3 regions of the Micromonospora palomenae genome follow, and region 2 is predicted to be linked to each of the others. Evidence: riboswitches for the same ligand, from Rfam matches in the RefSeq annotation. Region 2 holds a riboswitch; each other region holds the start of a gene.
What was found. A riboswitch is a leader RNA that binds a small molecule or an ion and turns the genes downstream of it on or off. The one in region 2 is predicted to bind cyclic di-AMP.

Region 1 (12,330 bases), on a different contig from region 2:
CCGTCCGGTGGGGACGGCGCGGGTCGACCCACGGCCGGATCTCATCGCCCGGCCGCCGGGTCGGAACGCGGCGGATGTCGTTCTGGCAACGACCAGGATCGCTGCGAGGTCACGTCGGCGTGCTGCGGCCGGCGTGCCGGAGGCACTCACGCTCCGCTGCCGCGAAGCGGCTCCCCCGGTGGTGACAGCGATCGGCGTCGGGCACAGCGCGCCGCACGCCGGGCCGACAGTGGTCGGCCCGGCGTGCGGAATGCGTTGGTCAGCTCTTGAAAGCGTCCTTGATCTTCTCGCCGGCCTGCTTGAGGTTGGACTTCGCCTGGTCGTTGCGGCCCTCGGCCTCGAGGCGCTCGTCGTCGGTCGCCCGACCCAGGCCCTCCTTGATCTTGCCCGCGGTGTTCTCGCCAGCGTTGTCGATCTTGTCGTCGATACCCATGCGAACCTCCAGTTTGCAGTTCCTCCGACGTCCCGGATGTACCCCGGGCCTTTTCGCCGGAAACACCGATCACCCATACGTGATCACCCACGGTGACCGGTGCCGTGGTCGGGGCGGCGGGATGGAGGAACGACGTCGCCGCCGGCCCCACGGTGGGACCGGCGGCGGCGCGCCCGTGCTCAGCCGACCGGGCGGAACCCGCGCAGCCGGAGGCTGTTGGCGACCACGAACACCGACGAGAAGGCCATCGCGGCCCCGGCGATCATCGGGTTGAGCAGGCCGGCGGCGGCCAGCGGCAACGCGGCCAGGTTGTAGGCGAACGCCCAGAAGAGGTTGCCCTTGATGATGGCCAGGGTCCGCCGGGAGAGCCGGATGGCGTCGACCGCGGCGGTGAGGTCGCCGCGCACCAGGGTCAGATCGGCGGCCTCGATCGCCACGTCGGTGCCGGTGCCCATGGCCAGACCCAGGTCGGCCTGGGCCAGCGCGGCGGCGTCGTTGACCCCGTCGCCGACCATCGCGACGGTCCGCCCCTCGCCCTGGAGTCGCCTGACCACGTCGACCTTGTCGGCCGGCAGCACCTCGGCGATCACCTCGTCGATGCCGACCTCGGCCGCCACCGCCCGGGCGACGGTCGCGTTGTCGCCGGTGAGCAGCACCGGCTTCAGTCCCAGGCCGCGCAGCCCGTCGATCGCCGCCCGGCTGGTCGGCTTGACCGCGTCGGCGACCGCGAGGACGCCCCGGGCCCGGCCGTCCCAGCCGGCCAGCACGGCCGTCCGGCCGGCGGCCTCCGCGTCACCCGCCGCCCGGACGACCTCCTCGGGTACGTCCAGGCCCCGCTCGCGCAGCAGCCGGAGCCGACCGACGACCACCTCGCGGCCGTCCACGGTGCCGGTGACGCCGAGCCCCTCGGCGTTGGCGAAGCCGGTGACCGGCGGCAGCGCGCCCGCCTCGGCGGCGCCCGCCGCGACCGCCCGGGCGACCGGGTGCTCGGAGCCGGCCTCCAGCGCCCCGGCGAGCCGGAGCAGTTCCGTCCGGTCGACCCCCTGGGCGGGGAGCACGTCGACCAGGGTCATCCGGCCGGTGGTGACCGTGCCGGTCTTGTCCAGCACGACGGTGTCCACCTGGCGGGTGGACTCCAGCATCTCCGGCCCCTTGATCAGGATGCCGAGCTGGGCTCCCCGGCCGGTCCCGACCAACAGCGCGGTGGGCGTGGCCAGGCCGAGCGCGCACGGGCAGGCGATGATCAGCACGGCGACCGCGGCGGTGAACGCGGCCGTCGGGCCGGCCCCGGTGCCGAGCCACCAGCCGAGCGTGCCGGCGGCCAGGGCGATCACGATCGGGACGAAGACGCCGGAGATCCGGTCGGCCAGCCGCTGCACGGCCGCCTTGCCGGACTGCGCCTGCTCCACCAGCTTCGCCATCTGGGCGAGCTGGGTGTCCGCACCGACCCGGGTGGCCGTGACCACCAGCCGGCCACCGGCGTTCACCGTCGCGCCCACCACGGTGTCGCCCGGGCCGACCTCGACCGGCACCGACTCCCCGGTGAGCATGCTGGCGTCGACGGCCGAGGTGCCCTCGTCCACCACCCCGTCGGTGGCGACCTTCTCGCCGGGGCGGACCACGAACCGGTCCCCCACCGCGAGCTGGTCGACCGGGATCCGGGTCTCGACGTCGCCGCGCAGCACCGCGACGTCCCGGGCGCCCAGCTCCAGCAGGGCGCGCAGGGCGGCGCCGGCGGTCCGCTTGGAACGGGCCTCGAAGTACCGGCCGGCGAGGATGAACACGGTGACGCCGGCCGCCGCCTCCAGGTAGATGTTGCCGGCGCCGTCGGTGCGGGTGATGTCCAGCCGGAACGGGTGGGTCATCCCGGGCATCCCGGCATCACCGAGGAAGAGTGCCCAGAGCGACCAGCCGAACGCGGCCAGGGTGCCGAGCGAGACCAGGGTGTCCATGGTGGCGGCGCCGTGCCGCAGGTTGATCCAGGCGGCCCGGTGGAACGGCAGCCCGCCGTAGACCACCACCGGGGCGGCCAGGGTCAGCGACAGCCACTGCCAGTAGGTGAACTGCCAGGCCGGCACCATGGCCAGCAGGATCACCGGCACGGTCAGCGCGACCGAGACCCACAGCCTGGTCCGCAGGCCGCGCAGCTCGTCGGCCGGCTCGGCGGCCGGTCCGGTCGTACCGGCCGGGGTGGGCGGGGGCGGCACGACGGCGGTGTAGCCGGTCTTCTCCACCGTGGCGATGAGGTCCTCCGGCGTGACCTCGTCGGCGTACCGGACGGTGGCCTTCTCGGTGGCGTAGTTGACGGTGGCGGTCACGCCCTCCATCCGGTTGAGCTTCTTCTCGATCCGCGCGGCGCAGGACGCGCAGGTCATCCCGCCGATGGTCAGCTCGATCCGGTGGGGCGCGACCGGCAGGGAGTTCGCGGTCGGGGTCATCGGGGCACCTCCGATCAGTTGTGCCCGTGACCGGGGGCGCCGTGGCCGGCGTCGGCGGTCGGGGTGGGAGCGGTCGGGGTGGTCCGGGTGCCCGGGGTGCTCGCCGGGGCCGCCGGAGCGTCGCCGGCCAGCACGGTGAACTCGGCGGTGTGCACCGCCCCGCCGTGCCGGAAGTCCAGGTAGAGCCGGTAGCTGCCGGCCGAGGGCACCTCGGCGGCGAAGCTCACCGCCGGCCCGGCCGGGGTACGCCCGTCACCGGGCACGCCCTCCGGGTGCACGTGCAGGTACGCGAGGTCGCCCTGCCGCAACGCCACCAGGTGCCCGTACGCGCCGAGGTAGGGCTCCAGGTCGGTGACCGGCTTCCCGTCCCGGCTGACGGTCAGCGTCAGCTGGCTGGTGCGGCCCGGCTGCGGCGTGCCGGTGAGGGTGACCGTGTAGCCGTCGACCGTGGTGCTGGCGGTGGGTGCCGGCAGCGGCCGGTGCTGGAGCTGGCCGGGGACGGTCACGTCGACCCCGAGGGTGAGCGGCTCCCCGCCCGACGGGGTGAAGTCGGCGAAGGCGCGCCAGACGCCCGGCCCGCCCAGCGGGGAGTCCACCCGCCAGGTGCCGTCGGCGCCCAGCTCGGGGTGGACGTGCCGGAAGCCGGACAGGTCGCGTCGCGCCACGATCAGGTGCATCCGCTTGTCGTGGGCGATCTCGTAGCCGGTCACCGGGGCGCCGTCCGGGCCGGTGATCCGGAAGGCGAACTGCCCGGTCGGGGCGTCCACCGGCTGCATGGTGTAGCCGCGGTCGGAGACGAGCAGCCCGCCGGGCAGGTGTGCCGCACCGGTCTGGTCGCCGCCGGTCTGGTCGCCGCCGTGCGGGTCGGAGCCGTGGCCGGTGCCGGCGGGCTCGTGGCGGGTGTCGGCGGCCGGGGTGACGGGGTCGGCCAGGTGGCCGACCCCGTACGCCGTGCCGAACACCGCCGCGAGGCCGAGGGCGAAACCGCTCAGCTTCGTCGCCGTGTTCATCGGAATACCTCGGTTCTCTGGGGTCGTGACCCCGTCACGCCTCGACGAGGTCGTACCCGGCCTCGTCGACGGCGGCGCGGACGGCGTCGGTGTCCAGCGGGCTCTCACTGGTGACGGTGACCCGGCCGGAGGCCAGGTCCACCTGGACGTCGCTGACGCCCTGGATCGCGCTCACCTCGGTGCTGACCGAGTTGACGCAGTGCCCGCAGGTCATGCCCTGTACCTGGTACGTGGTGGTGACCATGGCAACTCTCCTCCCGCATCCCATGCTATACCCCCCAGGGGTAGCTCTCCCGAGGACCGTAGCATACCCCCAGGGGGTACGCTATCCTGGGTGTCATGACCACACCGAGCACCCCGACCCGGGGCTACACCGCCAGCAAGGACCAGCTGCTCGCGCGGCTGCGCCGCGTCGAGGGCCAGGTCCGCGGCGTGGAGAAGATGGTCGACGACGACCGGTACTGCATCGACGTGCTGACCCAGATCTCGGCGATCCAGGCCGCCCTGGACAAGGTCGCCCTCGGCCTGCTCGACGGCCACGCCCGGCACTGCATGCACGAGGGGGCCGCCGAGGGCCGCGCCGACGAGATGGCCGCCGAGATGATGGCCGCCGTCGGCCGCCTGATGAAGCGCGGCTGAGCCCGCCGGCCGGGACGCCCGGAGCCACGACGGCTCCGGGCGCCCCGGCCGGCGGCGGTCAGAGCCGGGCGAGGATCTTCTTCATCGCGTCGATCTCGCCCTGCTGGGCGTTGACGATCTGCTGCGCCATGGCCTTGGCGTCCGCGTTGGCGCCGCTGGCGAGCTCCTCGTCCGCCATGGTGATCGCGCCCTCGTGGTGGGCGATCATCATGGTCAGGAACTGCCGGTCGAACTCCCGGCCGGAGGCGGCCGCCAGCTTCGCCATGTCGGCGTCGGACATCATGCCCGGCATGCCGTGGTCGTGGTGGCCGCTGCTCGGGCTGCCGGACGGGACGGGCCGGCCCCAGGCGGTGAGCCAGCCGGTCATGGTGGCGATCTCCGGTGCCTGGCCGGCCTTGATCTGCGCGGCGAGGTGCTTGACCTCCGGGTCCTGGGCACGGCTGTCGGCCAGCTCCGACATCCGCACCGCCTGCTGGTGGTGCGGGATCATCATCTGGGCGAACATCATGTCGGCGTCGCCGAACGTGGCGGACGCGCTCGCCGAGGGGCCGGCGGTGGCGCCCGCGCCCGGCATGTCGTGGCCGGAGCCGGCCTGGTGGTCGTCGCTGCCGCAGGCGGCCAGGGCGAGAGCGGCGCTCAGGGCGACGCCGGCCAGGGCGGCACGGCGCGCGATGGTACGAGTGGACATGTCGAAACCTTTCGGTGTGGGTACGTACGCAGCGGACTCCGGACGCGGCGTGGCCGCGTCGGGGCGGCCTATCTGCGCAGCACCGACACCGTGGCGAGGCGAAGCCCGACCGGGCGGGGTGGCGGGGCGCGCGGCCCACGCGACGGCCCCGACGGGTGGCGGGTGTCGACGGCGGGGCGGGCACGGCCGAGCAGCAGCGTCGCCAGCAGCAGTGCCACCGTGAAGGCGCCGAGCACCGCCAGGCAGACACTCCAGCCACTCGGGGCACCGCCCGGCTGATCGGCGGGAAGCGCCACTGCGCCGCGCGGGCGGGCACGAGCCGACTGGTCGGCGGCGACCCGTTCGCAGCCGACCCCGGAGCAGTCACCCACCACCACCCCGCCGCCCTGGCCGGCGAACGACACCGGCCCGGCGACATGGACGATCGGGACCGCTGCGGGCGCGGCGCCGTGGGCGGCCGGGATCGCCTCGGGCGGAGCCGCCTGGACTGCCGGGACCGCTGCGGGCGTGGCGCCGTGGGCGACCGGGACCGCCTCGGACCGGGCGGCCTGAGCAACCGGCGCCCGCTGCGACACGGCGGCGTGGCCGTCCGGGTGGGACGCGACGGAGTGCGTGCCGTGGCCGATGGTGTGCATGGCGGCCAGCCCGAGCAGGGTGCAGGCGAGCAGGAGCAGCCGGGCCCACCACCCGGCCGGCCGCACCGTCACCGTTCGCACCCGACCACGCTAGCCCGATCCGGGCGGGGATCAGAGGCGTACCCGGCGCAACAACTGGGCGTTGAGCGCGACCACGATCGTCGAGGCGGACATCAGCGCCGCGGCGAGCGCCGGACTCAACGCCACCCCCGCGAAGGCCAGCACGCCGGCCGCCAGTGGCAGCGCCACCACGTTGTAGCCGGCCGCCCAGGCGAGGTTCTGCCGCATCTTCCGGTACGCCGCCCGGCTCAGCCGGACCACCCCGGCGACCCCGCGCGGGTCGGAGGAGGCCAGCACCACTCCGGCCGACTCGATCGCCACGTCGGTGCCCGCCCCGATCGCAATGCCCACGTCCGCCCGGGCCAGCGCCGGCGCGTCGTTGACCCCGTCCCCGACCATCGCCACCCGCAGCCCCCGGCGTTGCAGCGCGGTCACCTTCCGGTCCTTGTCGGCGGGGAGCACCTCGGCGAAGACCTCGTCGACGCCGGGCCGGAAGCCGAGGTCCGCGGCGACCGCCTCGGCCACCGTCCGGGCGTCCCCGGTGATCATCGCGATGCTGCGGACCCCCTCGGCCCGCAGTTCCGCGATCGCCTCCCGGGCCTCGGGGCGTACCTGGTCGGCGAGGGCGAGCAGGCCGAGGACGGTGTCCGGCAGGCGGACCAGGTGCAGCACCGCCGCGCCGCGCTCCGCCCAGCGCCGGGCCGCCGGCTCCAGCGCCCCGGGCAGCTCCAGTCCCTGCTCACGCAGGAGCGCGGGGCCGCCGACCGCGTACGGCGCACCGTCGATGTCGGCCCGGACGCCGCGCCCCGGCAGCGAGCGGAAGCCGGCGGCCGGGGCCGGGCCGCCGTGCTCGGCGGCGGCCGCGACGATCGCCCGGGCCAGCGGGTGTTCGCTGTCCGCCTCGACCCCGGCGGCGAGCCGCAGCACCTCGTCCTCGCCGGTCCCCGGCGCGGCGGCCACCCCGACCACCGCGTGCTCGCCCCTGGTGAGGGTGCCGGTCTTGTCGAAGAGCACCACGTCCACGGTGCGCATCCGTTCCAGCGCGAGCCGGTCGCGGACCAGCACGCCGGAGCGGGCGGCCAGCGCGGTGGAGAGCGCGATCACCAGCGGGATGGCCAGGCCGAGCGCGTGCGGGCAGGCGATCACCAGCACCGTGACGGTCCGCACCACGGCCTGGTCCCGCTCGCCCAGCGCGGTCCACCCCACGACGGTTAGCACGGCGGTACCCGTGGCGACGTAGAAGAGCCAGGCGGCGAAGCGGTCCGCCAGCGCCTGCGCCCGCCCGCCGGACTGCTGCGCCTGTGCCACGAGGCGCTGGATGCCGGCGAGGGTGGTCTGGTCGCCGACGGCCTCCACCCGGACCCGGATCGCCGAGTCGGTGGCGACGGTGCCGGCCACCACCCGGTCCCCGACCGCGCGGGAGACCGGGCGGGACTCGCCGGTGACCATCGACTCGTCCAGCTCGGCGGCCCCGTCGACGATCCGCCCGTCGGCCGGCACCCGGCCACCGGGGCGGACCAGCACCACGTCGGCCACCCGCAGCCCGCTCACCGGCACCCGTTCGGTGCCGCCCTGCGGCCCGACCCGCTCGGCGTCGTCGGGGAGCAGCGCGGCCAGCGCCGCGAGCGCGCCCCGCGCCTGCCCGACGGCCTTCATCTCCTGCCAGTGCCCGAGCAGCATGATGGTGACCAGGGCGGCCAGCTCCCACCAGAAGTCCAGCTCGAAGGCGCCGAGGCTGGTGGCGAGCGAGGCGGCGTACGCGACGCTGATCGCCATCCCGATCAGCAGCATCATCCCCGGGGCCCGGTCGCGCACCTCGCGCACCGCGCCGACGAGGAACGGCCAGCCGCCCCACCAGAAGACCACCGAGCCGAGCACCGGCCCGACCAGGGACCGGCCGGGGAACTCCAGCGAGTAGCCGAACCACTCCATCACCATGTGGCTGGTGGCGACCACGGGCAGGGTCAGCGCCAGGCAGAGCCAGAACCGGCGGCGGAACATCTCCGGGTCGTGCCCGGCGTGCCGGTCGTGCCCCCGGTGCCGGTCCGACCCCGGGTGCCGGGCCGGGCCGGCCTGCTGGTCCATGCCCTCACGATGCCCGGTGAACGCGCTGCCGATGGCACGAACCGGGCGGACCCGCACCGAACCTGGCTACGATTCTCCGGCCATGACTCGCCATCCGCCGCTGCTGCCGCCGACCCGCGTACCGCGCCGGGCTCGGCTGCCGTGGGCGGCCGCCCGGGCGGGTCGCCACACCGGGCGACAGCACCGTCCGGTCGCCCTGGGTGACCCCGCCGGCACCCAGGGCCCACACCGGGGTACGCGGCCCGCCACGCGCGTTCCGCGGCTGAACCGACCGGCCGGCTGACACGTACTCCGCCCTGGATCGTTGGGAGACTCGCAATGGGCGCCGACCACACCCGTCCCGCTCCGTCCGCCCCACCGGGGGTGCGACGGATCCTCGTCGCGACGGTGGTCCCGCTGTTCGTCGTCACGGTGATCGCCGCCCTGGTGCTGTGGCCGCGCGACTCGCGGCAGGCCGACGGCGGCGCCGAGCCGGCGCGCCACCACGGCACGGTGACCCGGGTGGTGACCGAACCCTGCCCACCGACGCCGGAGGCGCCCGGCGCCGTCGAGGGCCCGTGCGGGACCGTGACGGTCCGGGTCGAGCAGGGCCCGGACAACGGGCAGCAGGTGGAGACGCCGGTGCCCGCCGGCCCGGGCGCACCCGCCGTGGCGGTGGGCGACGAGGTGGTGCTGGTCCAGCTCGCCGACCCGGCCGACCCCACCGCCACCAGCTACCAGATCGCCGAACACCAGCGGGGCAAGCCGCTGGTGTGGCTGGTGGCGCTCTTCGCGGCGGCGATCGTGGCGTTCGGCCGGCTGCGCGGGCTGGCCGCGCTTGCCGGGCTGGGCGCCAGCTTCGCCATCCTGCTGACCTTCGTCGTGCCCGGCATCGCGGCGGGCGGCTCGCCACTTCTGATCGCGATCACCGGCTCGGCGCTGATCATGTTCGTGGTGCTGTACCTGACCCACGGGATCACCGCGCAGACCTCGGTGGCGGTCCTCGGCACGCTCGGCAGCCTGGTGCTGACCGGGCTGCTCGGCAGCCTGGCCACCGCCGCCACCCACCTGACCGGGTTCGGCAGCGAGGAGGCCACCACGCTGTCGATGTACCAGCGCGACGTCGACCTGCACGGGCTGCTGCTGGCCGGCATCATCATCGGCTCGCTCGGCGTGCTCGACGACGTCACCGTCACCCAGGCCGCCACCGTCACCGAGCTGGCGCACGCCAACCCCGGACTGTCCCGGACCCAGCTCTACCGGGCCGCCACCCGGGTCGGCCGGGCGCACATCGCCTCCACGGTGAACACCATCGTGCTCGCGTACGCGGGCGCGTCGCTGCCGCTGCTGCTCCTGCTCACCGCCGACAGCCGGCCGGTGAGCCAGATCCTCACCAGCGAGTTCCTGGCCCAGGAGATCGTCCGCAGCGCGGTGGCGACGCTCGGCCTGATCGCCGCCGTACCGCTGACCACCGCTCTGGCCGCGCTGGTCGCCACCGCCGGTCGTGGCCCGGCCGACGATCCGGCCCGGGACACCGGACCGGCACCCACGCCCCGCCCCTCCGCCGACCGGGACGCGGCGCTCGAGGCGCTGAGCGCGTCGCGTCCCGGCGGACCGTCCACCCCGGCCCCCGCACGGTGGCCCGACCCGGAAAGGAGCACGGACACCGCATGGTGAGACTCCGCTGCGTGACCGACGCCGACGCGGAACCTGACGAACGCGTCACTCGTCACGCTTCGCTACGACGAAATAACGCATTTAGTCGGGTTCTGGACGTAGATCCCCGGTACGACTCTCGGGTAACCTCGCTGCCGGTCACCGCCGAAGGCGCGCAGCGGCGCCTGCGGTGCCGCCGCCCAATCGCCGCGAGGCGAGCCGGGGAACCAGGTACATGGGGTGAATCCGCGCGAGCGGTAGGGGCCACTTCCGTCCCGAACCCGTCAGCTAACCCGGTCGGCGGTCGACGGAAGGGAACACTGTGACGGCACCCCTGCGCCGCTGGTTGACTCCGGTGGTGGCCGTGTTCGCCGCGCTGGCCATCCTCGGCGGGCCGACAGCCGCGATCGCCGCGCCCTCGACCCCCACCCCCTCCGGGCACGAGGAGGACGACGAGCCCAAGCTGCTCACCGACGTCATCGAGCTGCGCAACCGCGAGTACTCGAAGGCGAAGACGCAGCTGGAGAAGTCCAAGAAGCGCCAGCAGCAGCTCGCGCTGGAGGTGCGGCGCGCGCAGGACGAGCTGGCGGCGTTGCAGCCGACGGTCTCGCAGATCGCGGCGCAGTCGTACCGGACCGGCCGGATCGGCGCGGTGGCGATGCTGCTGGAGAGCGACGCCCCGGACTCGTTCGTCAGGCGCGCCGCCGCCCTGGACGAGCTGAACATGGTCAACGCGCAGAAGCTAGCCAAGGTCACCGCCGCCAAGAACCGCGCGGAGCAGGCCAAGCTGGCGCTGGACGCCGAGGTGCGCGAGCAGCAGAAGCTCACCAACGACATGGCCCGGGAGAGCCGGGAGGCCGAGAAGGCCCTCCAGCTGGTCGGTGGCCGGGGCTTCACCGGCGGCCTGGTCGACGCGACCTCGCCGGTCGCCCGGATCGGCCCCGGCCGGACTGCCGACGGCGGCTGGCGTCCGGAGTCACGCACCGAGAACGACCCGACCACCTCCGGCACCATCACGCCGCGCACCCTGCACGCGTACAAGGAGGTCCGGCGGGCCGGCTTCACCCGGTTCGCGGGCTGCTACCGGCCCGGCGGGCCGTGGGAGCACCCGAAGGGCAAGGCCTGCGACTGGTCGTTGCAGCGGAGCGGCTTCGCGCCCTGGCACAACAACGACACCCGGATGTACGGCAACAACCTCGCCGCGTTCCTGATCCGCAACGCCGACCGGCTCGGCATCTACTACGTGATCTGGAACCGGCAGATCTGGTTCCCGGCGACCGGGTGGAAGTCGTACAGCGGACCGTCGAACCACACCGACCACGTGCACATGTCGATGCTTTAGCGCGCGACGCGTACCGAACGAGGGCCGTCCCCGGTGGGGGCGGCCCTCGTCGCGTGCGGGGGGGCTCAGCCGGCGACGGCGGTCGCCCGATCGCCGGCCTGAGCCGGCACGACGCTCGGCACCGCGGCCACCGTCCGCACCTCACCGGCGGCCAGTCGGTACGACATGCCGACCACCGCGCACCGCCCCTCGGCGACCGCGGCGGCCAGTACGGCGGAGTTGCCCAGCAGCGCCTCGACGGTGTGCGCGATGTGGATGTCGACGATCCCGTCGACGTCGTCGACACCCTGCTCGGCGGCCCGCCGGAGGCTGGGCGCCACCGCGTCCACCACCGCCCGCAGGTGCCCGGCCGGCGGCGTGCCGGTCCGCGCGGCGTCCCGGGCGGCCTGCACCGCCCCGCAGGAGTCGTGGCCGAGCACCACCACCAGCGGGGTGTTCAGGACGCTCACCGCGTACTCGACGCTGCCGAGCACCTCGGGGCCGGCGGTGTGCCCGGCGGTACGCACCACGAAGAGGTCACCCAGGCCCCGGTCGAAGATGATCTCGGCGGCGAGGCGGGAGTCGGAGCAGCCGACGATCACCGCGAACGGGTGCTGGCCGTCGGCGACCGCCGCCCGGTGCAGCGAGTCCTGGTTGGGGTGGCGCTGCGCGCCCGTCACGAAACGCCGGTTGCCGGCGTGCAGCTCGGCGAGCGCCTGCGTCGGATCGGTCAGGGTCATTGCCTCACCTCGGTCCCTCACGAGATCGGCCTGGTCACACCCGGCCGGCGACGGAGGCGGCCTCGCCGCCCACCGTCACACGCAGCAGAAGATACGTCAAGGTATACGTGATACGGATTTCATACTTTGCCCCGGCGTCGATGTGATGTTTCGCCTGGCGTCCGGCGGGCCGACCGCCGGGGTGGGTCCGGGGGAGCCAGGGCGGAAAAGCCGAGGGACTGGCCATACCATGACGGGCATGGCGACGACTGCGCAGAACGGGAGCACCCGGAACTGGACGTTCCTCACCAACCACGCGCACGTGCTGCTCGCCATCGCCCGCAACCCCACCGCCCGGCTGCGGGACGTCGCCGACGAGGTCGGCGTGACCGAGCGCGCCGCGCAGGCGATCGTCGCCGACCTGGAGGCCGGCGGCTACCTCCACCGCACCCGGGTGGGCCGGCGCAACGAGTACACGGTCAACCCGCGCGGCCACTTCCGGCACCCGGCCGAGTCCGACCGTCAGGTGGGTGACCTGCTCGCCCTCTTCACCAGCGAGCGCGCCGAGTCCACCTCCTGACGACCGCTCTCACCGCTCCGCGCCGACCGCGCGGCGCTCGCCGACCGCCCCGGCTTCGGTCCGGTCGACCACGGCGCGACCACGGGC
Region 2 (12,330 bases):
GCTGGGCAAGCCGGTGCGGCCGGCCCGGGCCAAGCGCGACCCGTACCAGCTGGCCGGCGGCGTGCGCGAGCTGAGCACGTTCGCCGACCGGCAGCGGGCCGCCCGGGCGGCGGCGCGGGAACGTCCGGAGGACTACCGCGACTACGCGCACGTGGTGGTGGACGAATCGCAGGACGTCTCGCCGATGCAGTGGCGGATGATCGGCCGGCGCGGCCGGCTCGCCTCCTGGACGGTGGTGGGCGACCCGGCGCAGACCGCCTGGACCGGTGACCCGCAGGAGCTGGACCGGGCCCGGGACCAGGCGCTGGGCCGGCGCCGGCGGCACCGCTTCGCGCTGACCACGAACTACCGCAACTCGGCGGAGATCTTCGCGGTGGCGGCGGCGGAGATCCGCCGGCTCTACCCGGACCTGGAGCTACCGACGGCGGTCCGCTCCACCGGCGTGGAGCCGATCGCGCTGACCGTCGCCGCCGACCGGCTGCCGGCGGCGACCGTGCAGGCCGTGGACGCGCTGCTCACCGAGGTGGAGGGCACGGTCGGCGTGATCACGCCGGTGCCGCGCCGCGACGAGGTGGCCGGCTGGCTGGGCGGCCGCGGCGGCTCCCGGCTCCAGGTGGTGACCAGCCTCCAGGCCAAGGGCATGGAGTACGACGGCGTCGTGCTCATCGCCCCGAGCGAGATCCGGGCCGACCCCGGCTCGGGCGTGCGCACCCTCTACGTCGCCCTCTCCCGCGCCACCCAGCGCCTCACCACCATCGACCCCACCCCCTGACCCCCGCCCCGGGGTCGGGCACTTCCGGAGAAGGAGTGGCTGTTCCGGGCGCGGAGGCCGCTCGTTCTCTGAAGGTGGGGGATGCGTGCGGGGTCAGTTGCATACATAGCGATGTGAGCATAGATTGGGTTCGGGCCGCCGGGGCGACGGAGGGTGTGGGCGTGGGCGCAGGTCATGACCACCACGGGTCGGTCGCGAACGCGGCGCACCGCCACCGCGGGCGGCTCTGGGCGGCCTTCGCGCTGCTCGCCGCGCTGATGGTGGTCGAGGCCGTCGCCGCGTTCGGCACCGGCTCGCTGGCCCTGCTCTCCGACGCCGGGCACATGTTCACCGACGTGCTCGGCATCGGCATGGCGCTGGCCGCCATCACCGCCACCCGGCACGGCGACCGGGACCCGCAGCGCACCTTCGGGCTCTACCGGCTGGAGGTGCTGGCCGCGCTCGCCAACGCCGTCCTGCTCAGCGGGGTGGCGATCTACGTGCTGATCGAGGCGGTCCGCCGGTTCGGCGACCCGCCGGAGGTGCGGACCGGGCCGATGCTGGCGGTGGCGGTGCTCGGCCTGCTGGCCAACCTCGTCGCGTTCGCGCTGCTGCGCGAGGGGGCGCAGGAGAGCATCAATCTGCGCGGGGCGTACCTGGAGGTGCTCGGCGACCTGCTCGGCTCGCTGGGCGTGATCGGGGCCGCGCTGCTCATCGCCGGCACCGGCTGGTGGTGGGCCGACCCGGCGGTGGCGGTCGCGATCGGCCTGTTCATCCTCCCCCGCACCTGGCGACTCGGCCGGGCGGCGGTGCGCATCCTGGTCCAGGCCGCCCCGGAGCATCTGCAGGTGACCGCCGTGCACGACCGGCTGACCGCCGTCCCCGGCGTCGCCGAGGTGCACGACCTGCACGTCTGGACGCTCACCTCCGGCATGGAGGTCGCCTCCGCCCACCTCACCATGGTCCCCGGCGCCGAGGTCGGCACGGTGCTGGCCGCCGCCCGCACCGCCCTGCACGAGGACTTCCACATCGAGCACGCCACCCTCCAGATCGAGCCGGGGGCCGCACCCGGCGCCTGCGGGCAGGTCGAGTGGTGACGAAATCGGACACCTATTGTCCCGTTGTGTCACCTACACCAGGATTCACTCCAGTACCCTCAGTCACGAAACGGGCGGGTGTCACACCCGTACCGGTAGGCTCGGTCCCGGCCTCCGCCAGGCGGCACCCTCCGGTGCCGGCGGTGGCCGCCGCCTAATCGCCTGCCAGGGCGAGCCGGGGAACCATGTTCGTGGGGTGCATCCGCGTCAGCGGTAGGGATCTTCCGTCCCGAACCCGTCAGCTAACCCGGTCGGCGGCTGACGGAAGGACATGTGCATGCACGTACGACGTACCACCGCACGGCTGGCGGCCGCGGTCGTCGCGACGCTCGCCCTCGGGGTGTCGTCCGCGCCGGTCCCGGCGACCGCCGCTCCCCCCGCCACCCGGCTCGCCGCCCCCGGCGACCCCGAGGGCGGCACCCCCGCGCTGCGCGCCCAGCTCGACGCGGCCAGCAAGGGCTGGATCGACGCCAAGGCCGCGCTGGAACGCTCCACCAAGCGGCAGCAGGAGCTCGGCAACCAGCTCAAGACCATCGAGTCGGAGCTGACCGTCCGGCAGGGCAAGGTCGGCGAGATCGCCGGCGTGGCGTACCGGACCGGGCGGCTCGGGCCGGTGTCGGCGCTGCTGAACAGCTCCAGCCCTGAAGGCTTCCTGGACCGGGCGGCGGCGCTGGAGACGGTCGCCTCCAACGAGGACCGGGAGCTGCGCAGCCTGATCCAGACCCGCGACGACGCCACCCGCACCCGGGCCGCGCTCGACAAGGAGATCGTCGAGGAGCGCAAGCAGGTCGCGGTGATGGCCAAGCGCAAGGAGCAGGCCGAACGGGCCCTGGCGGTGGCCGCCGCCGACAAGCCCGCCGTCAGCACCGGGGGCGGCTCCAACGCCGGCACCTCCACCGCCAACGCCCGGCCGGCGCCGCGCAACCCCGACGGGTCCTGGCCCTCGGAGTCGTGCAGCGTCAACGACCCGACCCCGGCCAACGGCTGCATCACCCCGCGCATGCTCAACGCGCTCAAGCAGAGCCAGGCGGCCGGCTTCACCCGGTACGTCTCCTGCTACCGCCCCAGCGGGTCGGGCGAGCACCCCAAGGGCCGGGCCTGCGACTTCGCCGCGCAGAAGAGCGGCTTCGGCGGGGACGCGACCGGCGGCGACCGGACGTACGGCAACAACCTGGCCGCGTACCACGTCCGCAACGCCGACCGGCTCGGGGTGCTGTACGTGATCTGGTACCGGCAGATCTGGCTGCCCAGCAGCGGGTGGAAGTCGTACAGCGGGGCCGGCGGGGACCCGTCCAGCGACCACACCAACCACGTGCACCTGTCGGTCTACTGACCGACCCGCGGCGGGGCCCGTCCGAGGCGGACGGGCCCCGTCGTACGCGCGCCGACGTACCCGGGATGTCGTCGACCGGCCCACGACGCAGCCCGACGGCCGGGCGAGCATCGAGGCATGACCCGACTCTCCCCCGACGGCCGCAAGACCCTGCTCACCCTGCACCTGGTGACCGCGCTGGGCTGGCTCGGCGCGGACCTCGTGCTGCTCACCCTCGGCATCGCCGGGCTGCGCGGCGCCGACCCGGGGGTGGTCTACCCGGCGGCGGCGCTGGTGGCGACCTGGCTCTTCGCGCCGCTGAGCGTGCTGGTCTGGGTGATCGGCGTGACCAGCGCACTGCTGACCCCCTGGGGGCTGCTGCGCTGGCGCTGGGTGGTGGTCAAGCTGGTGCTCACCACGGTGATGATCGGCCTGGTGCTGTTCGCGCTGACGCCGAACCTGCGCGCCGCCGCCGGGCCGGACGCCACCGCACACCAGCGCCTCGACGTGGTGGTCGCCCCGGCGGTCTCCACCGGCCTGCTGGTCACCATGACCGTGATCTCCACCTGGAAGCCGTGGGGCCGCAACCGCCGGACCGTCCCCCCGCCCCGCCGGGCGGCGGCGCCCGCCGGCCGCCGCTGAGTGGACCCGGGCGTCAGTTCGGGACCGGGCCGCCGCCGGCCTTCCGGTCCAGCACCGCGCCGAGTCGGCTGGCCAGGCCCAGGTGCGCGGCGCGGGCCTGGCGGAACGCGTACCCGAACAGCGGTGCCGGCGCGGAGAGGGTGATCTCCACGTCGATCCGCAGCACGTCGCCCTCCTCCTGGAGCCGGGTGTGGTTGCGCACCGTCGTGCCGGGCTGCTGCCGGGCCACCGTGACGATCTCGTCGTCGGTGACCACCAGGACGTCGGCCTGGTAGGTGACCGGGAACCGCAGCGGCCCCAGCTCCAGCCGGTCGGTGATGGCGTAGCTGGCCCGCGCGCCCGGACGGGTGGGCAGCCGGCGCACCCGGACGATCAGCGGATGCAGCTCCCCCTGCCGGGCCGGATCGCTCAACAGCGCCACCGCGTCCGCCCGTGAGCAGCGCGCCTGCACCGTGTAGCTGAACGACTCCCGCCGGACCACTCCACCCTCCACCCCTCGTCGGTCGCCCGATCGTCCCGTACGACGGCCGGGCTGGCAATCGCAGGCGGCATGACGGTGCCCCGGCGGGGAATCCGGCCGGCGACGGCCACGGGAGGCGGGGCATGGACGGGTACGACGGTGGTGGTCAGTCGGCCGCAGGAGCGGACCACCCCGGACGAGCTGGCCGACCGGGCGGTGGACCGGTGACGCTGCGGGTGCTGGTCACCAACGACGACGGGATCGCCGCGCCGGGCATCCTGGCGCTGGCCCGAGCGGCGGCCGACCGCGGCCTGGACGTGGTGGTGGCCGCCCCGCTGGAGGAGGCGAGCGGCACGAGCGCCTCGATGACAGCGGTGGAGCGCGAGGGGCACGTGGTGGTCCGCGACCATCCGCTGCCGGAGCTGCCCGGGGTGCCCGCGTACGGGGTCGGCGGCTCGCCCGGCTTCATCGCGCTGATCGCCGTGCACGGGGCCTTCGGGCCACCGCCGACGGTGGTGCTCTCCGGGATCAACCGGGGCGCCAACGCCGGCCGGGCGGTGCTGCACTCCGGCACGGTGGGCGCGGCCTTCACCGCCGCCGCCAACGGCTGCCGCGCCATGGCCGTCTCGCTGGACGTGCTCTCCGTCGGCGAGGCCACCGCCGTCAGCGGCGGCGCCGCGGTCTCCGCCGCCGCCCGGGTACGCGACGCGGAGCGGCACTGGGACACCGCCGCCCGGGTGGCGCTGGACCTGCTGCCCCGGTTGACCGCCGGGCCGGTGGAGAGCGTGCTGAACGTCAACGCCCCGGACCTGCCGCACGGGCGGCTGCGCGGCGTGCGCCGGGCCACCCTGGCCAGCTTCGGCCAGGTGCAGATGACGGTGGCCGAGTCCGGGCACGGCTTCGTGCGGACCTCGCTGGAGGAGCCGGGGCAGGCCGTGCAGCCCGGCACCGACCTGGCCCTGCTGGCCGCCGGGTACGCCTCCGTCACCGCCGTCCGGGCGGTCACCGAGGTCGCCGACGTGGACCTCTCCGGCCTGGGCGGCGACTGACCGCCGGTTTGATCCACTCCGTTCCGGCGACGTGGCGGGGTCCGCGGGCGCGGGTCACCGCCACATCGGCGACCTGGAGTGGATCACCAGCGGCCGACGTCAGGCGCCGGGGAGGACCTCGGGGGTCGGGGCCGCGGCGCCGGCGAAGTAGGGCTCCGGCGCGCCGAAGAGGCCGAGCAGGCCGGTGACCCAGAGCTGCCGGTGAACGAACCGGCTGGGCTCGGTGACCACCAGCTTGACGCCGCTGACCTCGGCCGTCTGGAACCCGGCGACCATCGCGCTGATGCCGACGGAGTCGATGAAGGTGACGAGTCGCATGTTCAGCTCGATCCGGGACGGACGGCCCTTCGCGAGCACCTCGGCGATCGCCTCACGCACCTCGTACGCGGTGTCGACGTCGATCTCCCCTCGCGGAGCGATCTCCATGACACCACCCGGCAGAACCGACTTCACGATCGACAGGCTCACGCGAGCACCTCCACTCGCCCGTCCACGGGCGCCTCATCAGTACGCGGGCCGCGACCGAGAGTATTCCTCCGACGGCCTCGGTCGCCACCCCCCGGGATGAGCAATTCGCGGATCCGGACGGACCGGACCGTTCTTCCCCGAGTTGTTCCTGGTCCCGTTCATTCCAACGAGCGACCGGGTTCGGCCGCTCCAACCGATCCAGGGTAGCGACCCCGGTCCAGTCGTTTCCGAACCCGGCCCGCCCGGCGAGCCCCGGTGCCGCGCGCCGATCCCCCGGTGTTGCCCCACCCGCCTAGGGTCGGCGGGCGAGGGTTCCACCACGACGGAAGGAACGATCGATGCTCAGGAAACTGCTCGGCCTGGCCGGTGTCGGCGCACTGCTCGCTCTCGTACTGGCCTGCGGCTTCGGCGGCGGGGACGACGACGATGACGACGACGACGATTTCGCCCGCGGCGTCGCGGTGGTCGTGGTCCGCTGAGGGTCCGACCCGGGTTTGCGGCGCGTCCCGGATGGGCACTGGCGGGACAGGCGACCGTGACGCGCCGCAGACGTCGACGTCCGAAGTGGCCGCAGACTTCGGCACCCCGAGGAGGTACCCATGTTCGGCAGCAACCTGCTGGAGCGCCGCAGCAAGCCGGAGCGGATCGCCGACCAGGCCTGGCAGCAGCTGGTCTCGGCGGTCGGTTCCGCCGGTGACAGCGTGCGGGACACGGCGCGGTCGGTCCGCGGCGGCACTCACCTTTCCGACGCCGGTGACCTGGTGGGCTCGGCGGCGGACGAGGCCCGGCGTCGGGCCACGCTCGCCTTCGACGCGCTCGCCGGGCGCCGTCCGGCCCTGCCGTGGACGCTGCTGATCAGCGCGGCGCTGGTCGGGGCCGCGATCGGTTGGGCCGCCGGGACCGCCGCGCGGGCCGCCGGCAGCCGGGACGTCCGGGCCGTCGACGACATCGAGTTCGTCGACGTGGACCGGCCGAACTCACCGGTCGGCCTCGACGGCTGACCGACGGCACGCCGGGGACCCCGGGTGGATCAGAACGACGTGGCGGTGTCCGGAACTCCGGACACCGCCACGTCGCATTGCACGGTTGCTTGCGCCGGCCGGGTCAGCGGCTGGTGCAGGTGACCGCGGGTACGCCGTTGCTGCCGCTGGAGCTGCCGAGGAAGCCGACGCTGGTGGTGGCGCCGGCGCCGAGCGCGCCGTTCCAGCCGGCGTCCCGCACCGACACGGCGGCGCCGGTCTGGGTGTACGAGCCGCCCCAGAGCTGCGTGATTTTCTGCCCGTCGGCGAAGGTCCAGCCCAGCGTCCAGCCGGCGATCGGCGCGGTGCCGGCGTTGCGCACCACCACCTCGCCCTGGAAGCCGCCCTGCCACGACCCGGTCACCCGGTAGGTGGCCGCGCAGCCGCTCGACGGGGTGGTCGGTGACGGGCTCGGCGACGTCGGCGCCGGGGTGGGGCTCGGCGAGGTGGGAGTCGGCGTCGGGCTGGTCGGGGTGGGGCTCGGGGTGCCGCCGAGCCGGTCGGCGACGAGGATGCCGCGCCCGTTGGTGCCCAGGTACACCCGGCCGTGGACCCGGGGGTCGCCGGTCAGCGCCTCCCCCGCGTTGCCGTACTGGTGCTGGTCGTCGTTGATCCGCACCCAGCTGGCGCCGGCGTTGTCCGAGCGGTACACGCCGGCCCTGCCGTCCACCGTGCCGACCAGGAACACCGCCGGGTACGTCTGCCCGGGCGCCGCCCGGCCGAAGCCGACGTTGACCGACGAGCTGACGGTGCCCAGCCTGGTGAAGCTGGCCCCGGCGTCGGTGGAGCGCCACAGTCCGCCCTCGCCGGCCAGCCAGATGTCGCCCTCCCGGCCGGGCAGCGCCTTGAACTTGACGCTGCCGGCGCTCGGCAGCCCGGTGGCGGCCGACGCGGTGAAGCCGGCCCCGCCGTTGGTGCTGACGTAGAACCTGCCGCCGCTGAAGCCGTAGAACCGGTTCGGGTTGACCCGGTCGGACTCGATCACCGCGTTGGCCGGGATGCCGGTGGCGGCGGTCCACGAGGTGCCGAAGCCGACCGACCGGACGACCGGCTGGCCGGGATCGCCCGGTGCCCAGACGAACTGGCTGCCGTCGGCCGACGCGGCGACCGTGCCGCCGCTGTTGACCCCGGACGGTTCGCCGCCCTGGAACCAGTTCGCCCCGCCGTCGGTGGAGAAGGCGACGTGGCTGTCGCCCGGCCGGTCCGCGTCGGTGAAGTTGCCGGCCCGCACCATGACCGCCGGCTTGGTCTCGGCGTAGTCCAGGCTGGTGGTGCTGGTGAAGCCCGGCTGGGTGAACATCATCGACGGGACCGCGGCGAGGTCGGTGTGGCGGAAGCCACCGATGTCGCCGAGCGCGCTGACCAGCGGCGCGCCGGCGGGCGGGCTGATCAGGTCGAGGACCGCGGTCTCCTCCAACCCCTTGACCATCGGCCTGATGGTGAACTGGCCGCCGGTGTCCCACCTGGTGAGGTCGGTGCTGCCGTAGATGGTCGCGCCGGTGCCGTACAGGAAGCGGTTCGAGTCGAACGGGTCGATCTCCACCGACTCGTTCATCCAGCCCAGCTTCGGGGTCTCCTCCGGCGGGGACGGGTTGAGGCCGAAGGTCAGCCACGGCACCGAGCTGACATCCATGGTGTAGCGCCTGGTCCGGTTCGGGTAGCTGCCGAACTCCCAGATCCGGGTCCAGGTGGCGCCGCCGTCGGTGCTCCGGAAGAAGATCGCGTCCGGCCACCAGGAGACCTGGGTGGCGACCATCAGGGTGTTCGGCCGCTGCCGGTCGATGGTCAGGCCGGAGTAGCCGAAGTAGTCGTCGGCGCTGGTGGACGGAATCGGGCTGATCCGGGTCCAGGCGCCGGTCGCCCGGTTGAACTTCCACACGTCGCCCTTGCCGCCGTCGTACGGGCCGCCGGTGTCGCTGGTGGCGATGTAGAGGAAGCCGCCGACCGGGTCGACCACGCCCTTGTGGGCCAGGTAGCCGGTGGGCTGGCCGGCGATCCGCTCCCAGGTGGCGCCCGCGTCGGTGCTGCGGTAGACCGGGTTCTCCTTGTCGGCCACGCCGACGTAGATGGTCTTCGTGGCGGTGCCGGCGGTGCCGGTGCTCTTGTCGAAGCTCACCCAGGTCAGGCCCTGGTTCTGGCCGTTGTAGCCGGCCGGGTCGCTGGGGTCGGCCCGGTAGTTGCCGACGTTGGGGAAGTTCGCCACCTTCGCCCAGGTCGCCCCGTGGTCGGTGCTGCGCCACAGGCCGTTGCCGCCCTCGGCGCCGTAGTACAGGACGCTGTTGCGGTTGGGGTCGACGGCCAGCCGCTCCCCCATGCCCCGGCCGGGCATGTTGCCGCCGTTCTTGAACGGCAGCTCGGTGACCTGCCAGGTGGCGCCCTTGTCCGAGGAGCGCAGGATCGCGCCGTTGTTCGGGTCCCAGTCGTTGGTGTACATGCCGACCGCCGCGTACACCCGGTTGGTCTGCACCGGGTCGGTGGCCAGGCTGACGACCCCGTTGTAGCCCCACCGGTCCGGGCCCACCCAGTCCAGCAGCGGCGTCCACGACTGGCTGGCCTGCTCCCAGCGGTACGCGCCGCCGATGTCGGTGCGGGCGTAGATCAGGTTCTTCTCGGTCTGGTTGAAGACGATGCCGGGGACGAAGCCGCCGCCGTCGACCCGGACGTTGCGCCAGCTGTACGGCTCGGCGGCGGCCGCGGCGGCCGGGGTGGACGGTGCGACGGTGAACTGCACGGCCACGACGGCCGTGGCGGCGGCGAGCACGGACGTGACCGCGCCGGCGAGACCTCTCCGCATCTGCGGTTCCTCTCGGGGATTGCCAGGTGGTGGGGACGCGACGTCCGGGGACGTCGTCGGGTGCGGAGAGCTGCCCTGGCTCCCCGCCGGCACGCTGGCTCCCGCTGCCGAGGAAGACATTCACCCTAACCGCTGCGGCGGCCTCTGTGGAAGCGCTCCCAATCAGCTCGCCCGGTCGAGGTGGTAGACCACCGCGTCGCCGACCCGCTCGCGGTGGATCCCCAGCCCTCCGACCGGCCGGGCCGCCGCGCCCTGCCACGGCGTGCCGGTCGCGTACCGGGGCAGCAGCACCACCGTGCGCACCCCGGCCGCCCGCAGGTACGCCACCGACCCGGCGTCCGGGAAACCCTCGCCGGCCGCCCGGATCCGCTGCTGACTGTCCGGAGTGAACGAGGCCAGCCCGTTGACCGTGGCCGGGAAGCCGTCGGTCGACCAGAGCATCACGTGGTAGTCGCGGATGCCGCCCAGCGGCAGCACCAGCACCGGGCCCGCGACGCCGCGCAACGCCACCGGCTGCGCCGGCACCGGCACGTGCGGCGTCCGGTTCACCCCCTCGGCCAGCACCAGCAGCGCCGGGAGCGCCAGCGCCACCCGCGCCCACCGACGCCAGTCCCCGCGACCGGCCCCGGCCGGCGGCGACTCCCGGACCGTCAACGCCCCGGCGGCCAGCACGCCCAGCAGCAGCGTCGTCCAGAGCACCAGCCGGCCCGGGGTACGCAGGGCGTCCCAGCCCGGCAGGTGCCGCATCAGGGTCAGGTAGCCCGGGTCGCCGTCGCCGCCGAAGCTGGTCCCCGCCGCGAGGGCGAGGCTGACCAGCACCCCGGCGGCCAGCGCGACCCGCTGCCACACCCGCCAGGCCGAGAAGACCAGCCCGGCCACCGCCAACCCGATCAGCACCACGCCGGGCAGCAGGGTCATCTCCCCCGGGAAGCCGAGCGCCGCCCGCGCCGCACCGTGCCGCTCGCCCCACAGCCACGACTCCGGCGGCGCCGTCAGGAAACCCCGGGCCGGCGGGGAGAACATCGCCACCTGCGCGGCCGTCCGCCGGCCGGCCGGGTGGCGGGCCACCACCTCCAGATACGGCGCCGCCATCAGCAGGCTCACCCCGGCGAACCCGGTGACCCCGGCCAGGTCGGCCAGGAACAGGCCGCGCGGAACCGCCGGCCGGGACCGGCGCCGCCACCAGGTGACGCCGTACGCCACGGCGACGGCGAGGCCGAGCAGACCCAGCACGTACGCGAACGGCAGGCCGATGCCGAAGCCGAGGGTGACCTGCCAGGCGGCGACCGCCCAGCCGGCTCCCGCCCAGCCCGGACGGACCCGGTCGGGCCGGTACCCGTGGCGCAGCGACCAGCCGTGACCGCGGGCCAGCATGGCCAGTGCGAGGGCCACCCCGCCGATGCTGAGCACGTGCAGGTGCCCGGCCTGGGCCAGCTTCCAGGGCGCGTACGCGAACGACGCCCCGGCCACCGCCGCCCCCGCCCACCCGGCCCCCAACTGGCGCGACAGCGCGTACGCCCCGACGAAGGCGAGCGCGTGCACCAGCACGTAGAGCAGGTTGTAGCGGACGACGGCGGCCACCGGCCCCTCGCCGACCAGAGCGAACGGGGCGAAGCCCAGCAGGGTGTCGGAATAGGCGTAGGTGTACGGCTCGGGGAAGAACGTGTTCGAGTGCCAGAGGCGGGCCGGGTCGGTGCGCAGCGCGTGCCCGCCCCAGGCGACCTGCCACGCCTGCAGGGTCGGGTCGCCGGTGTCCTGCGGGAGGGTGCCGGCCGGGTCGCGCAGCGTCGGCCAGGTCAGCGCGGCGGCCAGCGGCAGTGACGCGAGCACCACGAGGGTCCACTCGTGCCGGGCCACCCGCCACAGCGCCCGCCCCGCCCGGCGCACCCCGTCCATCGCCCCCGCCATTCGCCGACCGCCAGATCGTGCCCGAGGCCACCCCGGGTTGTCGATGCCCGGGCGGGCAGCCGGTCACCCGGTGCGGGTGAGGGGGACTCATCCGGTGTGCCGGCAGGATCGCGGTTCGGCGGGCTGTACGCCCGCCCCGTGTCCCGATCCCGGGAGGAGTGAGCGCATGGCCGGCGCGACCATCGTCACGCGTACCGACCAGGACATCCAGACCGACGTGCTCGACGAGCTGACCTGGGAGCCCCGGGTGAGTCCGGCCGAGGTGGGGGTCACCGTCGCCGAGGGGGTGGTGACGCTGACCGGACGGGTGGACAGCTACGCCGCGAAGTGGGCCGCCGAGCGGGCCGCGCACCGGGTGGCCCGGGTCCGGGCCGTCGCCAACGACCTGGCCGTGCGGATCACCCCGTCGGCCGAGCGCACCGACACGGAGATCGCCGGGGCGGCCGAGCGGGCCCTGGAGTGGGACGCCTTCGTGCCGGTGGAGGACCTGGAGGTGACCGTCGCCGGCGCGTGGGTGACGCTGCGCGGCCGGGTGGAGTGGGAGTACCAGCGCCGGGCCGCCGAGCGGGTGGTCGGCCGGCTCACCGGCGTACGCGGGGTCAGCAACGGCATCACCGTCCGGCCGTCCACCCCGCCGACCGGCGACGAGCTGCCCGACCGGATCGTCGACGCGCTCGCCCGCAGCGGCGCCACCGAGCCGGACCGGATCAGCGTCCGGGTGTACGGCGACACGGTGGTCATCGACGGCCTGGTGCACTCCGTGCCCGAGCGCGACGAGGTGGAGCGGATCGTCTGGTCCGCCCCCGGCATCCGGGAGGTCCACAACCACG
Region 3 (6,260 bases), on a different contig from region 2:
CCGATGGTCCGCGTGGCTTCGGCCGCGATGCCTCGGCCGCGAGCCCAGGGGGCGACCGCGTAGCCGATCTCGCTGACCAGGCCGCGCCAGTCGGTCTTCTTCAGGCCGACGGTGCCGAGGAGGCGGTCTGTGTTCGCGTCGACGATCGCGAAGTGGATCCCGTCTCCGGTCTCCCGCAGGGAATGGGAGATCTTGGTGCACCAGTCAGCGGAGTCCTGGCGGGTGTAGGGCTGGGGCAGCGGGAGCCACTGCTGGATGAGCGGGTCCGCGCAAGCGATCTGATTTTCCTCGATGTCGATTGCGGAGAAGGGCCGCAGCAAGAGATCGCCCGCCAGCAGGCGGGTCTCGGGGAACGTGGGGGTCATTCCTGCTGGCCTCCGACTGATCATCTATGTGCGGCTGACGCTAGCAGGGCCTGCTGACCAGGTGATTCGCAGAAGATCGCGGATGGCTGGTCAGGTGACTGCACACCTGGTCAGCCGGTCCGTCGTTGTCGGCTAGCGTCGGTGTCAGCGGGCGTACTTGGCTGTACGAATGGCTGTACGGGTCACCTCGCCAGTCCCTCGAAGTGGGCACGAAGAGCGGCAACGAGCGAGGTCATCTGTTCTCCCGCCTCGACGGTGATGAATACTCGCGCGAGCCATCCGTCGGGTGAGTAGGAGTCCTGGTGAAGGGTTCCGCCTAGAGAGACGTGCCCCTTGCCGTCATGGCGGGCGGTGATCCGCATCGTGGCGTCCAATGATCGCCAACTACGTTCACCCTCCCAGCCGCGCCAGTCGTCGGCCAGCTGCTGGAAGAAGATAACGAGGTCCGGCTCCCGGGCGTGAGTCGGCCATGCAAGCTCTACTCCGCGCCGAGCGGTGAGTCCTTGGTCATGCAGCTCCACCTGCATCACGGCGACGTACCCGTCACCCCACGGGTCTTCTGGTGGATGAAGCACCCACGTGCTCTCTGCGGGTGGATAGCCGATGATCAGTGGGGCGTTCATGATGCCGCATTATGGCTGGCGGATCTCCTCGTCGGGCAGTCGAGAACGCACCAGGGATGACCGAGGCTAATGGCACGCGGCCTGGTCCTTGGCTACGGAACATCGAAGGCCCTGGCTCGGACTCGCGTCCTGGCCAGGGCCTCGATCGTGGAGCGGGTGACGGGAATCGAACCCGCACTGTCAGCTTGGGAAGCTGATGTTCTGCCATTGAACTACACCCGCAGGCGGCACCACTGTACCTGAGGCGACCGCCGCCGTGCACCCAGGTACCCCGGGCACGCCGGCACGCCCTCCGCCGTGATCGATCTTGGACGTAACGTATCCACGTGGAGCTAAAAGTTTCACAGCGGCAACATATGGTCGTTCTCAAATCTGTCGATCGGTTGTAACGTCACCCCCACGTTCTCGACCACGGCGTGACATACCCCCTGTCACGCCGCCAGAAAGAGGTGGGCCCATGGGACTCCGTCCCAACCTGCTGACCCGGCGTGCCGCCGGTGTCGCGTCGACGACCCTCGCGCTGCTGCTCAGCACCGCCGCGGTAGGCGTCGTCCCCGCTGCTTCCGCCTTCTCCGCCGCCCCGAGCGAGGTCTGCGCCGAGCCGGCCGACGTCCACTCGGACGCTCGGATCAAGAAGGGCGGGATCGCCAAGCACGAACCCAACGAGCTGACCGCCAAGCAGGTCCGCGAACGCGAGGCCGACCTGGCCGCCGCGCTGCGCGAGCGGGCGAGCTTCCGGGCCGGCGCCCAGGCCGCCGCCCCGCTGGCCAGCGTCACCATCCCGGTCGTCGTGCACGTGATCCAGCGCGACAGCACCCGCGCCGGCGGCAACATCCCGGACTCGATGATCACCTCACAGATCAGCGTGCTGAACCAGGCCTACTCGGGTGCCACCGGCGGCGCGGCCACGGCCTTCGGCTTCCAGCTGACGAAGATCAACCGGGTGACCAACCCGGCGTGGTACCCGATCGTGCAGGGCTCCTCGGCGGAGCGGTCGATGAAGACCTCCCTGCGCGAGGGCGGCAAGAACACGCTCAACGTCTACCTGGGTGAGCTGAGCGACGACCTGCTCGGCTGGGCGACCTTCCCGCAGCGGAAGCTGAACAGCATGGACGGCGTGGTCGTGCTGAGCGAGTCGCTGCCGGGCGGCACCGCCGCCAACTACAACCAGGGCGACACCGGCACCCACGAGGTCGGCCACTGGCTGAACCTCTACCACACGTTCCAGGGTGGATGCTCCGGCTCGGGTGACAGCGTCAGCGACACCCCGGCCGAGGCCTCGCCGGCGTTCCAGTGCCCGACCGGGCGGGACACCTGCGCCACGGCCGGCCTGGACCCGATCACCAACTTCATGGACTACACCTACGACTCGTGCATGTACCAGTTCACCGCTGGCCAGGCGAGCCGCATGCTGACCGCATGGAACGCGTACCGCGCGGCGTAACACCCTCAGCAGACACCGGTGCCGGCTCCGTCGTAGGACGGGGCCGGCATCGGCGTCTCGGCGGTCAGGCGGCGGGGCGGCGGGTGTCGAAACCGTGGCGGCCGCGGCGCGCCGGCCGCCGATCGGGTACGCCGGCGGCGTCGCCGCCGCGGTGGGCGGCGACCGGATCGAGCCAGACCTGGACGGCGGAGGACCCGTGGCCCTCGCCGGGCTGGCCGAGCCCACCCTGGTCGCGGCGGGTCAGCATCGCCACGTCGACGCTGAACTCGAAGAGTCGCCAGTCGACCTGCGGCGCCGCCCGGCCGAGGCGGGCCACCCGGGCGACCCGGGCCGGGTCGGTGACCGGTTGCGCGCGACCGGCGACGTACGCCTCGTCGTCGGTCTCCTCAGGCGGGAACGAGTGCAACGCGTACCGCCCGTCGCGTTCGAGGTCGCGCCGCTTGGGCGAGTCGACGACGAAGCAGAACAGCCCCTCGTCGGTGATCACGGGGCAGACCGGGTGCACCCGGGGCCCACCGTCGGCGCGGACGGTGGCCAGGTAGCCGAAGCCCGGCCCGTACTGCTGCATGAGAAGGCGGATCCCGTCGGCGAGTCGGGGCTCGTCAGCGGCGAATTCGGACCAGGAAGCCATACGGACATCCTATCGAACATGTGTACGAACGCGTAGTCCGACACGCAGGTCACCCGGTCCGCTCGATATGGTGTGCCGATGCTGCTCTCCGACCGCGACCTGGTCTCCGAGATCAAGGCGGGCACGCTCGCGCTGGAGCCCTTCGAGCCCACGCTGGTGCAGCCGTCCAGCATCGACGTGCGGCTCGACAAGCTCTTCCGGGTCTTCAACAACCACCTGTACACGCACATCGACCCGGCGATCCAGCAGGACGAGCTCACCTCGATGGTCGAGGTGCCCGAGGGTGAGCCGTTCGTGCTGCACCCCGGCGAGTTCGTGCTCGCCTCCACGCTGGAGGTCATCTCGCTGGGCGACCAGCTCGCCGGGCGCCTGGAGGGCAAGTCCAGCCTGGGTCGGCTCGGCCTGCTCACCCACTCGACCGCCGGCTTCATCGACCCGGGCTTCTCCGGTCACGTGACGCTGGAGCTGTCGAACGTGGCGAACCTGCCGATCACGCTCTGGCCCGGGATGAAGATCGGCCAGCTCTGCATCTTCCGGCTCTCGTCCCCGGCCGAGCACCCGTACGGCTCCGCCGTCTACGGGTCGCGCTACCAGGGCCAGCGCGGGCCGACCCCGAGTCGCTCCTGGCAGAACTGGCGCACCTGGCCCACCCGCTGACGCCGGGCCGGGCCCCCGGAGTCCCGGGAGCCCGGCGCGCGCTCAGCCCAGCCGGCCGTAGCTGTTGACCGGCCCGTCGTCGACCCGCTTCATCTTGACCGGCTGGCCCGCCTGGGAGGCGTGCACCACCCAGCCGCCACCGACGTACATGCCGACGTGGTGCAGGTCGGCGTAGTAGAAGACCAGGTCGCCGGGGCGCAGGTCGGCCCGGCTGACCCGGGCGGTCACCTGGCGCTGCTGGCGGGCGTTGTGCGGCAGTGAGACACCGGCCTTCGCCCACGCCGCGAGCATCAACCCGGAGCAGTCGTACGAGTTCGGGCCCTCGGCGCCCCAGACGTACGGCTTGCCGATCTGCGCGCAGGCGAACTTGACCGCCGTGCCGGCCGGGCCGCCGGGATAGCCGGCCGGGCACGGGGCCGGGCGCAGCGCACCCCCGCCACCGTTGCCGTACACCTTGAGCCGCAGTTTCTGCAGCCGGTCGATCTCGGCGTTGATCTGCTTCTTCTTCGCGGCCAGCTGGGCCTCGGTCCGGGTCAGCTGGGCGACCATCTGGTCCAGCGGCGCCTTCTCCGCGGCCAGCTTGTCCCGCAACTCCTTGACGGCCCGCACGTCGCGCTGCTGGCGCTGGGCGAACCGGTCGAGCATTTCGAGCTGGTCGACCAGTTCGCCGGGGGAACTGCTGCCGAGCAGGGCGTTGACGGCGGAGACGTTCTCCCCCTTGTACGCCTCGGCGGCGAGCCCGGTGACCTGGTTCATCGCGAGGTCGACCTGGAGTTGCAGCGGCTCGATGCGCTTGGCCAGCGCGTCGGCCTGCCGGCGCTTGGCGGCCAGGTCCTGACGGGTGGCGTTGTGCTGCTCGATGATCGGTTCGAGCCTGTTCCAGTCCTGGTCGATCTGCCGCTCGATCTCGGCGACCGAGGGGTCGGCGTGGGCCGCCGTGGCAGCGCCGGTCAGTACGACGGCGGCACCGGCGAGGGCGGCAAGGACGGTGGTGAAGCGGGACCAGCGTGGGCGCGGCGCAGCCGTCAGCCGGGCGACCTGGGTCGACCGGTACGACGGTGGCCGCGGGGCATGGTGTGCCACCGGGCTCCGGGCTCCTTCTTCCGCGACCGCCTACCGGGTTAGCTGACGGGTTCGGGCGGGAAGGGAGCGCCCTACCGCAGTGGCTGCGGATTCACCCCGGCTTACCTGGGTCCCCGGCTCGCCCGTGGGCGATTCGGCGGTGCCGGCCACTGCCGCCCGGGTTGGACGGACCTGTCGCGGCCGACGAAGGATCAGAGTAGAGACGACCGTTATCGATCCGCAACCCGCCATGCCGTGCCGGGTCCCGGATACGCGAAACCCCCGGTCGGTCGACCGGGGGTTTCGCGGCGGGCTCGGGGTCAGTTCGGTCGTCGGAAGCCGGCGACCGGCATGTAGTCGATGCTGGTGACCTGGACGGGTTTGCCGGTCCGTGGCGCGTGCACCATCAGCCCGCTGCCCAGGTAGAGACCCACGTGGTGCAGGTCGCTGTAGAAGAAGACCAGGTCGCCGGGGCGCGCCTCGGAGCGCGGGATGGCCTTGCCCTCGTTCCACTGGGCGCCGGTGTGGTGGGTCAGGTAGATGCCGGCGGCCTTGTAGGCGTACTGGGTGAGGCCGGAGCAGTCGAACGAGTTCGGCCCGTCGGCACCCCAGACGTACGGGTCACCGACCTGCTGGCAGGCCACCCGGATGGCGGTCTGCGCGGCGGAACTCACCACGCCCTTGACGGTCGGGCAGCCGGCCACCTTGACGACGGTCTTCGGCATCGACGCCTGGAGCCGCTTGATCTCGGAGTTGATCTGCGCCTTCTTGGCGGCCAGCTCCTTCTCCTGCTTGACCTCCGCGGCGATCAGCGCGTCGAGCTTCTGCTTCTCGCCGTCGTACTTCTGCCGGGCGTTGATGACGACCTGGAGCTCCTTGCGCTCCTGCGCGGCGAGGCGGTCGAGGATGGTCAGCTGCTCGGTCAGGGTGCCCGGCTTGGCGCTGACCAGCAGCGCGCCGATGTCCTGCGAGGGGCCCGTCATGTAGTACCGGGAGGCGAGGTCGCCCACCCGGTTCATCGCCAGCTCGGTCTGCAGGGCCAGCGGCTGGATCTTTTTCTCCAGCTCCGCCGACTTCTTGCGGTTGACCTTGAGGTGCGCGCGGACCTTGTTGTACTGCTCGATGGTCGGCTCGAGCTGTTCCCACTGCTTGTCGATCGCCGCCTCGATCTCCTCCGGCGTGGGCGCTGCGTGCGCCGGCACGGCGAACATCCCGGCGCCGACGACCACGGCGGCGACCAGGGTGAGCAGGCGGCGGGCGATCCGGCGCAGGCCGGTGGGGTGAGTGGGCGGACGACCCTGGGCGTGACGATGAGGGGGCATGGTTGCCACCGGCACCGACTCCTTAGCGACCGACCGCCGGGCGCCTCGCTGAGGGGAAGACGGAGGCAGACGACCCACAGCGGTCGGTGCCCCACATTAGGGAACCGTCCGTACGAATTCAAGGTGGCTCATTACAGCATCACGCCTGTGCAACCA

Region 1: another riboswitch for cyclic di-AMP. It lies ahead of FHX75_RS13640 (coiled-coil domain-containing protein); the one in region 2 lies ahead of FHX75_RS24345 (coiled-coil domain-containing protein).
Region 3: another riboswitch for cyclic di-AMP. It lies ahead of FHX75_RS16200 (C40 family peptidase); the one in region 2 lies ahead of FHX75_RS24345 (coiled-coil domain-containing protein).

The regions. Positions count from the first base shown of each region.
Region 1 covers NZ_VIXA01000002.1:558,095-570,424, forward strand. The annotation lists gene FHX75_RS13595 (CsbD family protein) at 260-433, opposite strand; gene FHX75_RS13600 (heavy metal translocating P-type ATPase) at 613-2,871, opposite strand; gene FHX75_RS13605 (hypothetical protein) at 2,886-3,881, opposite strand; gene FHX75_RS13610 (heavy-metal-associated domain-containing protein) at 3,916-4,125, opposite strand; gene FHX75_RS13615 (metal-sensitive transcriptional regulator) at 4,221-4,520, shown strand; gene FHX75_RS13620 (DUF305 domain-containing protein) at 4,579-5,208, opposite strand; gene FHX75_RS13625 (hypothetical protein) at 5,277-5,924, opposite strand; gene FHX75_RS13630 (heavy metal translocating P-type ATPase) at 5,955-7,988, opposite strand; gene FHX75_RS13635 (YibE/F family protein) at 8,307-9,644, shown strand; cyclic di-AMP (ydaO/yuaA leader) riboswitch at 9,811-9,941, shown strand; gene FHX75_RS13640 (coiled-coil domain-containing protein) at 9,946-10,965, shown strand; gene FHX75_RS13645 (carbonic anhydrase) at 11,031-11,684, opposite strand; gene FHX75_RS13650 (helix-turn-helix transcriptional regulator) at 11,914-12,243, shown strand.
Region 2 covers NZ_VIXA01000003.1:725,983-738,312, reverse strand. The annotation lists gene FHX75_RS24355 (HelD family protein) at 1-772, shown strand, start outside; gene FHX75_RS24350 (cation diffusion facilitator family transporter) at 934-1,848, shown strand; cyclic di-AMP (ydaO/yuaA leader) riboswitch at 1,990-2,121, shown strand; gene FHX75_RS24345 (coiled-coil domain-containing protein) at 2,126-3,181, shown strand; gene FHX75_RS24340 (hypothetical protein) at 3,299-3,802, shown strand; gene FHX75_RS24335 (SRPBCC family protein) at 3,816-4,295, opposite strand; gene FHX75_RS30960 (hypothetical protein) at 4,353-4,490, shown strand; gene surE (5'/3'-nucleotidase SurE) at 4,487-5,311, shown strand; gene FHX75_RS24325 (STAS domain-containing protein) at 5,411-5,779, opposite strand; gene FHX75_RS30955 (hypothetical protein) at 6,118-6,258, shown strand; gene FHX75_RS24320 (hypothetical protein) at 6,379-6,780, shown strand; gene FHX75_RS24315 (cellulose-binding domain-containing protein) at 6,884-9,592, opposite strand; gene FHX75_RS24310 (hypothetical protein) at 9,755-11,500, opposite strand; gene FHX75_RS24305 (BON domain-containing protein) at 11,667-12,330, shown strand, end outside.
Region 3 covers NZ_VIXA01000002.1:1,086,016-1,092,275, forward strand. The annotation lists gene FHX75_RS16170 (GNAT family N-acetyltransferase) at 1-365, opposite strand, end outside; gene FHX75_RS16175 (DUF6228 family protein) at 548-988, opposite strand; tRNA gene FHX75_RS16180 (tRNA-Gly) at 1,137-1,210, opposite strand; gene FHX75_RS16185 (zinc metalloprotease) at 1,446-2,432, shown strand; gene FHX75_RS16190 (pyridoxamine 5'-phosphate oxidase family protein) at 2,497-3,063, opposite strand; gene dcd (dCTP deaminase) at 3,142-3,720, shown strand; gene FHX75_RS16200 (C40 family peptidase) at 3,763-4,803, opposite strand; cyclic di-AMP (ydaO/yuaA leader) riboswitch at 4,816-4,952, opposite strand; gene FHX75_RS16205 (C40 family peptidase) at 5,103-6,119, opposite strand.